One region of the Paenibacillus sp. VCA1 genome, then DNA from elsewhere that is predicted to be linked to it. Evidence: riboswitches for the same ligand, from Rfam matches in the RefSeq annotation. Region 1 holds a riboswitch; the other holds the start of a gene.
What was found. Region 1 has a riboswitch for FMN ahead of RJP21_RS30720 (DMT family transporter). Riboswitches for the same ligand answer to the same signal wherever they lie in the genome.
Positions count from the first base shown of each region.

Region 2: another riboswitch for FMN. It lies ahead of ribD (bifunctional diaminohydroxyphosphoribosylaminopyrimidine deaminase/5-amino-6-(5-phosphoribosylamino)uracil reductase RibD); the one in region 1 lies ahead of RJP21_RS30720 (DMT family transporter).

Region 1 covers NZ_JAVLSX010000028.1:6,133-11,019, reverse strand. The annotation lists gene RJP21_RS30730 (DUF6359 domain-containing protein) at 1-727, shown strand, start outside; gene RJP21_RS30725 (S-layer homology domain-containing protein) at 816-1,835, shown strand; FMN riboswitch at 2,006-2,169, shown strand; gene RJP21_RS30720 (DMT family transporter) at 2,305-3,267, shown strand; gene RJP21_RS30715 (ABC transporter substrate-binding protein) at 3,530-4,887, shown strand, end outside.
Region 2 covers NZ_JAVLSX010000004.1:116-5,002, reverse strand. The annotation lists gene ribH (6,7-dimethyl-8-ribityllumazine synthase) at 1-267, opposite strand, end outside; gene RJP21_RS09155 (bifunctional 3,4-dihydroxy-2-butanone-4-phosphate synthase/GTP cyclohydrolase II) at 333-1,538, opposite strand; gene RJP21_RS09150 (riboflavin synthase) at 1,585-2,244, opposite strand; gene ribD (bifunctional diaminohydroxyphosphoribosylaminopyrimidine deaminase/5-amino-6-(5-phosphoribosylamino)uracil reductase RibD) at 2,247-3,389, opposite strand; FMN riboswitch at 3,740-3,922, opposite strand; gene RJP21_RS09140 (DUF1259 domain-containing protein) at 4,218-4,601, shown strand; partial or broken gene RJP21_RS31440 (transposase) at 4,876-4,887, shown strand, end outside.

The sequences.
Region 1 (4,887 bases):
CGCTTTGCAGGACATCGACACGGGCGACGCGGCCGTTCATATCCAAGTGGCAACGGCCGATCGCAGCGCGCTTTATGCGGCCATCCAGGATGCGCAAAAACTTGCGGATCAAGCCGTAACGGGAACCGAGCCGGGGCAATACCCGCCTTCTGCCAAATCCGACCTGCTCGCGGCCATTCAAGCGGCCAACGCCGTTTACAATAATGCATCGGCCAGCCAAGAGCAAATCAATGCGGCATTGGCCGCTTTGACAAGCGCCGTCAATGCTTTCAAAAACGCGGTAATTCCGGTGCCGTCCGTTCCTGCGGACAAATCGGCCTTAAACGCGGCGATCGCTTCCGCTCAGAACGTGTATGACCGTGCCGTCGCAGGCGAAAAGGTCGGACAATATCCGTCCGCGGCCAAGTCGGCGCTTCAAACCGCGATACAATCCGCCGTTTCGGTGAAAAACAGCTCCGGAGTTTCCCAGGCACAGGTTGACGCAGCGACGGCGGCGCTCGGCAATGCCGTGGCGGTCTTCAAAACCAAGCTGATCACGCTGGTGCCGGGAACAGGCAAAATTACGGTGCAGGACCTGTCGATTATGGCCAAATATTTCGGCATCAAATCGACGGACGGCAACTGGAACCGCGTGGCGTCCGCCGACCTTTTCAACGAAGGGGAAATCACGATCCGCGCGCTGGCCGGCGTCGCCCAAATGATTATCGGAGACTGGTACGGCAAATAAACGCAAACGAACGATGAATCAAAAGCAAATCGCAGGGGGCGGCCGTGAGCCGTTTCCTGCGATTTGCAGTCTGAAAGGATGAAGCCCATTGCTGAAACAATTAGCCTCCGTTCTCGGAATCGTGCTCGTCTTCGGTTGGTTTGCGGCACAAACGCCGGCGTCGGCGGACGAGGCCGCTCCTTCGGTCTCTTTAAAATCAACGTCCAATGGAAACGAAATCACCGTCGTTGTGACGGGGGAGCATCTCAAAGACCTGTACGCCTATGATTTCACGTTAAAATACGACACGCAGAAGCTCGCATATAAAAGCGCCATCTTAAGCAAAAACGGTTTCTCCGTCGATCCGATCGTCCAAAACGGAAATGTCCGGATCGCGCATACCAAGGTGGGCGGCATTGCCGGAGACAACGGCACGCTCCAGCTGGCCGCCGTCAAATTTGCAAGGCTGCAAAAGGGCAGCGCCGCCATTTCGCTGCATGACGTCAAACTGGTCGATTCCAAGCTGAACGCCGCCGGCACGGCCATCCAAGCCGCCATTTCGGTTAAAGATGAGGCCCCCTCCGGGCAGGTCGCCCTCAAAGATATCGGCGGGCATTGGGCGAAGACGGCCATTGAACAGGCTGTGCAGCAAGGCTGGGTCACGGGTTACGCGAACGGAACGTTTTTGCCGGACAAGGAAGTGACGCGGATCGAGTTTGCGGCCATGTTGATCCGCGCCCTGGGAGCGGACGGCGGCAGACAGCCCGTGACATTTACGGATGCGAAGCAGATTCCCGCTTGGGGGCTGCCTTCCGTGGAAGAGGCGGTAGGCCGGGGCATCATGAACGGTTACGGCGACGGATCGTTCGGGCCGGCCAAAAAGATTACGCGGGCGGAGATGGCCGCCATGGCCGTTCGTTCGCTGCCTTCGGCCGAACCGGCCGGAGGCGGAAAGCCGGCCGCCTTTGCCGACAGCGGACAGATCCCCGCCTGGGCCAAGCCCTACGCCGAGACCGCCGCGCAGAGAGGCATCATGAACGGAAGAAGCGGCGGACAATTCGCGCCCCGTGCGCATGCGACCCGCGCCGAAGCGGTGGTGGTGATTTTGGCATTGCTGCAGCAGAAATAAGGCGTTATTGAAAATATCGATTGAATGGAAAAAATTCTTTATCAAAAGAAGCTTCCGCTAAAGCGAAGATATGTGCTATACTTATGTAAGTAACCATTCGGGTTGCTTTTTCATACGATGACGCAGTATCATGGTATGAACGAACTCAAACCAATACTAAAAATATGAATATGGATCTTCGGGGTAAGGTGAAATTCCTGACCGGCGGTGAACGTCCTTTGTACCAAAGCGACGTCAAGCCCGCGACTCCTGCTTTTCGACCGTTTTGAAAGGCAGCGACTGACCTGGTGGGATTCCAGGGCCGACGGTAAAGTCCGGATGGGAGAAGATCAATAGAGCAGGTTTGCGCGGAATGTTTTTTCGTTACATTTCGGCAGGCTTATTTGATCAGCCCCCGTTTTGTCGATTTCGGTCGATATGCGGGGGTTTTCCAATGTTGACTCCGTATTCAGGCAAGGGGATTAGGAATATGGAAAACGTAAGCAACAAGTTCAAGCTAAATTCTGCCATGCGCAAGCAGGCGGTCCGTCCGAAAACCGGCTTTTGGCTGGTCGTGCTCGGGGCGGCGTTGTGGGGAGCGGACCCGCTCTTCCGGATCATTTTGCTTCGCGAGCAGATCACGCCGACGCAGATCGTTTTGCTCGAACATATCATCATCGCGCTGTTTGTGGCGCCGATGTTATGGAAACACCGCTCGGAATTGAAAGGGCTCAAGCTGCGGCATATCGGCGCGCTGCTGTTCCTGTCCTGGGGCGGTTCGGCCATTGCGACCATTTTGTTTACGCTGGGGCTGACCCACGGCAATTTGAACGCGGTATTGCTGCTGCAGAAGCTGCAGCCGATTTTCGCCATCCTTATGGCGCGCGTGCTGTTGAAGGAAAAGCTGCCGAAGCAGTTCGGCTGGCTGCTGATCATGGCGCTGGCAGGCACCTACCTGCTCACTTTCGGGTTTACGTTCCCATTCGGCCATGTCAACGATTTCGTCAAAGTAGGGAGCCTGCTTTCCCTCGGCGCGGCGGCGTTGTGGGGCGGATCGACCGTTATGGGACGTTTGATGGTCGGCAAAATGGAGTACGAAACCGTCACTTCGCTTCGCTTCATTTTGGCGCTGCCGCTTCTGATCGTCATCACGATCAATCAAGGGGATCCTTGGCATGTTCCTTCCGGCGCAGGTACATTCGCCGCCGTTTCGATCAATCTGCTCGGCCAGGCGCTGCTGCCCGGTTTGTTCAGCCTGATGGTCTATTATAAAGGCCTCACAACGACAAAAGCTTCGGTAGCTACCCTTGCGGAGCTGAGCTTCCCGATGGTGGGCGTGCTCATCAACTGGATTGCGTTTCATGAGATCGTAAAATTCCACCAAATTTGCGGCTTTATTCTGATTTGGGCGGTCCTGTTTATCATATCCCGCAGAAGTGCAAAAGAAGCGTAAACGTATTTTCTGGTGGCCTTCCCTATAAAATAATCCAAAGCTGTTGCCTTAAAAGGCTGCTTCCGGGGCGGTTTGTCCGCCCGCGAAAGCGGCCTTTTTTGCGCGTTGAAAGGACTTTTAGGGTCCAAAGATTTCAGTCATGATTTGAACGGTTCGACATACATTTTTATAAGTAAGCGCTTGCAGAATACGTTTTAGAAACGGTCGGTGCAATTCAAGATTCAAGATCCAAGGTGTGAATGTGATGAATGGAGGAATGTTCATGAGGCTGAAATTCGCTTCCAAACCGCTGATCGCACTTTTTATGGCGGCGGTTCTCATCGCAGGCTGCCAAACCGTGCAGCCGCCGTCGGCTTCGGAAACGCCGAAAACGCAGGAGGAAAACAAAACACCCGCGCCTTCGAACAATCAGACGGAGCCTTCCAAAGAACCCGCGACCGAAACCTCCAAGGGCGACGCCAAAGAAACGCCGCGAAACGAAACGCTGTACATCAACGGCCTGCAGTGGGGAGCGCCGACAAACTTCAACCTGCTGAGCGGCAATCCGGCTTTTCCGATCAATTACGGCAACTCCCGCGAACTCGTGTACGAAACGCTGTTCATGATCAACGAGCTCGACGGCGCGCTTGAGCCGCTGCTTGGGACGAAATACGAATGGAAAGACGACACGCTGCATATCGATCTGAACAAGGACGCCAAGTGGAGCGACGGCCAGCCGTTTACATCGGAGGATGTCGTATATACCTACGAGCTCGGCAAAAAATACGACATCAACTGGAGCAGCTACTGGACGAATATTTCGGAAGTCGCCGCGGACGGCGCAAATGCCGTCAACATCAAACTTAACAAGGATAATCCGAATAAGCTGAGGGTGCTGGACAGCATCGAGCTGATCCCGATGATGCCGAAGCATATTTGGGAAGAGATCGAAAAGAAGGCAGGCAACGACCTACCCACGATCCGCAAAGAAGTTAATGACAATCCGGTCGGCACGGGGCCGTACAAACTGTATTTCTACAACGATCAAAAAATTACGGTGGTACGGGACGACAATTATTGGGGCAAATCGCTGTTCGGCAAGCTGCCTGCTCCCAAATACATCACGCACGTAATTTACAAGGACAACGCGGCCGGCGATCTGGCGTTCAAAAGCGGGCAGGTGGACGTATCGCAGCAGTTCATTCCGCAAGTATGGAACATGTGGAAAAACGGCGCGCCGATCAAAACGTACCTGAAGGACGCTCCGTATTACGTGCCGGGTTCCATGCCGTCCATCTTCTTCAACATGTCGAAAAAAGGGCTCGACGACGCCGACGTCCGCCGCGCGATCGCGATGGCCATCGATTACAAAAAAATATCGGATCTCGCGATGAGCGGTTATTCCGCGGCAATGGAACCTTCCTTGACGCTGAATACCGACGCGGAATCCAAATACGTGGATAAAGACGCGATCAAATCGCTGCAGTGGACGACGGACGTGAAGGCGGCCAACGAGCTGCTCGACAAAATCGGGGCGAAAAAAGGCAAGGACGGCATCCGCGTCCTGAACGGCACCCGTCTCGGTCCATATGACGTGGAGTGTCCGTACGGCTGGTCCGACTGGAATGCCGCGCTGGAAAT
Region 2 (4,887 bases), on a different contig from region 1:
ATGGGAAGTCGCTCCGCGGATGACGGTGCCGAGCGTAATGACGGCGTCGTATTTGCCGCTTTCCGCCATTTTGCTTGCGATCAGCGGAATTTCAAACGCGCCGGGCACCCAAGCGACGTCCACTTCTTCGTCCAAGGCGCCGTGACGTTTCAACCCGTCCAAAGCACCGCTCAGCAGCTTGCTTGTAATGAATTCGTTGAATCTGCCTACGACGATCCCGTATTTCAGCCCGCTGGAAACCAGATTTCCCTCAAAAATATGTGTCATGATTCATCAACCTTTCGTTTTCATTTATGATTGCTTCGCTTATGTTGCATAGTCCCAAGCGTTTTTTATAGATTCAGCATATGCCCGAGCTTCGCCCGCTTCGTTTGCAAATAACGGCTGTTGTCCTTTCCGGCTTCCATCTGGATCGGCACCCGTTCAACGACCTTCAGGCCGTGGCCCTCCAGACCTTTGATTTTTCGCGGATTGTTGGTCAACAGGCGGATTTTCGAAATGCCCAAATCCTTTAAAATTTGCGCGCCGATGCCGTAATCCCGCAGGTCGGCCGGAAAACCCAGCTTCAGGTTGGCGTCGACCGTATCCAGCCCCTGCTCCTGCAGCTCGTAAGCTTTCAGCTTGTTGATCAATCCGATGCCCCGGCCTTCCTGTCTCATATACAGCAGCACGCCGGCGCCTTCCATTTCGATCTGCCGGAGCGCCGCGGCGAATTGCGGCCCGCAGTCGCAGCGCAGCGAATGGAAGACGTCTCCCGTTAAACATTCGGAGTGCACCCGGACGAGCACCGGCTCATCGCCGGAAATCGTCCCTTTGACAAGCGCGAGATGCTCCTTGTCGTCCACGTCATTGGTGTAAGCGACGGCCTTGAATTCGCCGAATTCGGTCGGCATCCGCACCTCCGCGGCCCGGTGCACCAGCTTCTCCTGCTGATTGCGGTATTTGATCAAGTCCTGGATCGAAATCAGCTTTAACCCGTGTTTTTCGGCCATAACCGCAAGGTCCGGCAGTCTTGCCATCGTGCCGTCCTCTTTTATGATTTCACAGATGACACCTGCAGGAGCGGCTCCGCTGAGCACGGCCAGATCCACCGCCGCTTCGGTATGTCCCGCTCTCCGCAGGACACCTCCATCTTTGGCGATCAACGGAAACATATGGCCGGGTCGACGGAAATCCCCGGGAACGGCGGCCGGGTCGATCAGCGCCTTGGCCGTCAACGAACGTTCCTGGGCCGAAATCCCCGTGGTCGTGTCTTTATGGTCGACCGATACCGTAAAAGCCGTGCCGTGGTGATCGGTGTTTTGAGCCGTCATGGGCAGCAGCTCGAGCGCCTCCGCCCGTTCCCTGGCCAGCGGGACGCATACAAGCCCGCGCCCTTCGGTAATCATGAAATTGATCACTTCGGGGGTCGCTTTTTCCGCCAGGGCGACAAAATCCCCTTCGTTTTCCCGATCCTCGTCATCCACGACGATGACGACCTTGCCTTCCCGCAAATCCCGAATCGCGTCCTCAATCGAGTCGAATCGAATTGGCTCCATGTTGTTTTGCCTCCTTTAAGATGCTGTCTTGCCGAAGATCCTTCGTTTACGCAAATCCGTTTGACGCCAGCATATCCAGCGTAATGCCCGAACGGTCCCTGCCCGCGCCGGATGCCGACCGCCCTAACAGGGCATGCACGTATTTGCCGATGATGTCGCATTCGATGTTAACGATGCTTCCCGCTTTTAAGCCGGACAACCCCGTTTCCGCCAGCGTGTGGGGAATGACCGATACGGTGAAGCTTTCGCCGTCGGTACGGGCGATCGTCAGACTGACGCCATCCACCGTAACGGAGCCTTGCGGGATGATAAATTTATTCAGGTCCGGTTTGTTCGGAGCGATATCGATCAGGACCGCGTTTTGCTCTTTTGACAACCGGCGGACCGTACCGGTCATATCGGCATGCCCCTGAACCAGATGGCCGCCGAAGCGCCCGTTTGCTTTCATCGCCCGCTCGAGATTGATGCGGTTTCCCGGCTTCATCAGCCCCAAATTGGAATGGCGGTACGTCTGGGGAGTGACGTCGACGGAAAAAGCGCCGTCGCCGATCTTCGTGGCGGTCAGGCAGACACCGTTCACCGCGATGCTGTCGCCGATCTTGATATCGTCCATAATGGCGGATGCCTTGATCGTTAATACCATGGCTTCCCCTTGCCTTGCAATGCCGTCCAAAATTCCGACTTCTTCAACCAATCCGGTAAACATGTTCACCCCTCCTCTTCCTGTTCTTCACCGTTTACATGGTCAGGCCAAATCGGTTTTCCCGAGACGAAAATGTTGTCCCCGACCCGGTCCACCTCAAGGTCATCCAACGTGATCGCATCCGCCATGCGCCCGATGCCTTCAAAATCGAAAGAATGCGGAGCATGTTTGCCCCCGACGATTTTCGGAGCGAAATACAAAACGATTCGATCCACAAGTCGCGCCCGCAGCAGTTCCCCGTTCAGCGCCCCGCCGCCTTCGACCAGAACGGAGCCGATTTCCTTGCGGCCAAGCTCTTCCAAAGCCGCCTCCAGATCTACGCGAGGACCTGCGCCGCAGACCAAAATCTCGGCCCCTAGTTCCTCCAGCAGCCTGCGCCGTTCAACCGGCGCCTGTTCCGTCGTCAGAATAACGATGGGCGAGGTTCCAACCTTCAACAGGTTGGCTTCCGGCGTCAAACGAAGCCTTGAATCGACGACGATGCGCACAGGCTGCAAGCCGTCCACGCCTTCGTGCCGCGTTGTCAGGCTTGGATCATCCGCCAGCGCCGTTCCGATGCCGACCATGATCGCCTGGTGACGGTGGCGGAGCGCATGCGCCTGCAGCCGGGCTTCTTCGTTCGAAATCCATTTGCTGTCACCCGTTTCGGTCGCAATTTTCCCGTCCAGCGTGCTTGCCGCCTTGATCGTTACGTAAGGCATCTGGGTCGTAATGTACTTCGCGAACTTGTCGTTCAATCGTACCGCCCGTTCCCGCAGCGTGCCGACATGGACCTCGATTCCGTGCTGACGGAGACGTTTGATCCCTGAGCCTGCGACGACGGGATTCGGGTCTAAGCAGGCGACCACGACCCGTTTTACCTTCGCTTCGATGAGCAGGTCGCTGCAAGGCGGGGTTTTGCCGTGGTGGCTGCACGGCTCCAGCGTGACGTACACCGTGCCTCCTTCCGCCTGTTCGCCGGCCATACGGACGGCATGCACTTCCGCATGGGCGGTTCCTCTTTTCAGATGCGTTCCGAGACCGACAAGCGCGCCGTCTTTCACGATCACACAGCCCACGACCGGATTGATTCCCGTTTGCCCCTGCGCACGTTCGGCCATATCCAGCGCCAGGGACATGTAAAATTCATCATTCACCGGCAGTTCCATCGCCAACAGTTCCTCCTTTCCGTTCCCATTTTTTGAAGCAAACAACAAAAAAGCCCTCCGGATTTCATCCGGGGGCGTCATGAGAATAAGCTGAAGACACTCAAATAAAGCTTCCGCCATAGCAGTTGTAAAGGCGGTACCCGTCATTTGGGAACGGCAAATAAAGTGCATGGTTCACACGCTTTCCGACCGGACGAAGGCATCATAGCAACGTTCCTGCCAGACCAGAGGTTCATCATGAACCCTTTTCTGATCGTTCAAGAAACGGTCATCCCGAGCGCACGTGAAAAAAGACACGTCTTGCCGCAGCTTTATTGGGTGTATCGCACGAGTATATGTACCCTGCGCTTTCGCTCCTTCTCCCATCCAGACTATACTGTCGGTCCCGGATTTGCACCGGGTCCACCGTACGCGGGCTGTCAAGCCACGCGGCCGGGTCACGGACTAAGATTCATTCGTTTCATGGCAGATCGCCATGCACGAAATGCATCATCACCGCCGGTAGGGAATTTCACCCTGCCCCGAAGGAAAACCCAAATTTTTAGTAGTTCATGGTGTGAAACCAGATCAAGCATCATGAACTAAGCTGTATGTTACTACCGATCGTTTATAAATGCAAGAGGCAAGCCTATGTTTCAGGCCGTCGCCCACGAAGGCTAATGATGCTCCGGATTGGAGCACTGGCACCGACATTGCCAACGTAAGCGCTGTCGTTCCTTGCAACCTCTATCGATTTCCCAATAGCATATTTTTAAAAAAATAGTCATTCAAATGTTCCTTGCCTTTCAACCTTTCATATTTTGTAACATCACGAAAGGAGTGGAATGCATGAAAATTTCCCAAGCGCTTTGCAACCGTCTTGCTGCCATTTTGGGCGGCAAGGGTACGTCCGACGGCAAAAGCTGCACGATTATGGTTGAAAGAAAACTGAATGCAAAAATTCTTGGAAGAAATTATGAAACCGAACATGAAATTACGATTCAATCGCTTAAAAACGGCACGACTTTGAACACCGGCGAAATTACGCTGCTTCAGTCCGAAGTGCAGCGCTTTATTAACGCGGTTCGCAGACGCAACCTCAAAATAACGGCGGTCCACAACCACTGGTTGTTTGAAAAACCCAGATTGATGTACCTCCATATTGAATCGGTTGAAAATCCCATTCAATTTGCCCGAAAGCTGAGAGCTGCGTTAGACGTTCTAAAAAAATAAATTCCTTGCGGCGTTTGGAAAGGATTCCGAACGCCGTTTTTCATTCCGTCCGGCTTTCCCGCATCATAATAAAATACATCTATCGACGTACTATCGCAGAAGACAGACCCCGTGTAGCTGAAATTTCTCTTGAGATATAAGGAAGCCATACATTGCTTTGAAACTCATACTATCTTCAAACGGAAATAAGCTGACGCCGGTAAAATGATATTATCCCCTTTAGGTAGACAGATAAGAGACTGACTCTTACTGTTAACTTGGAGGGGATTTTTACATGGCCAGAGTC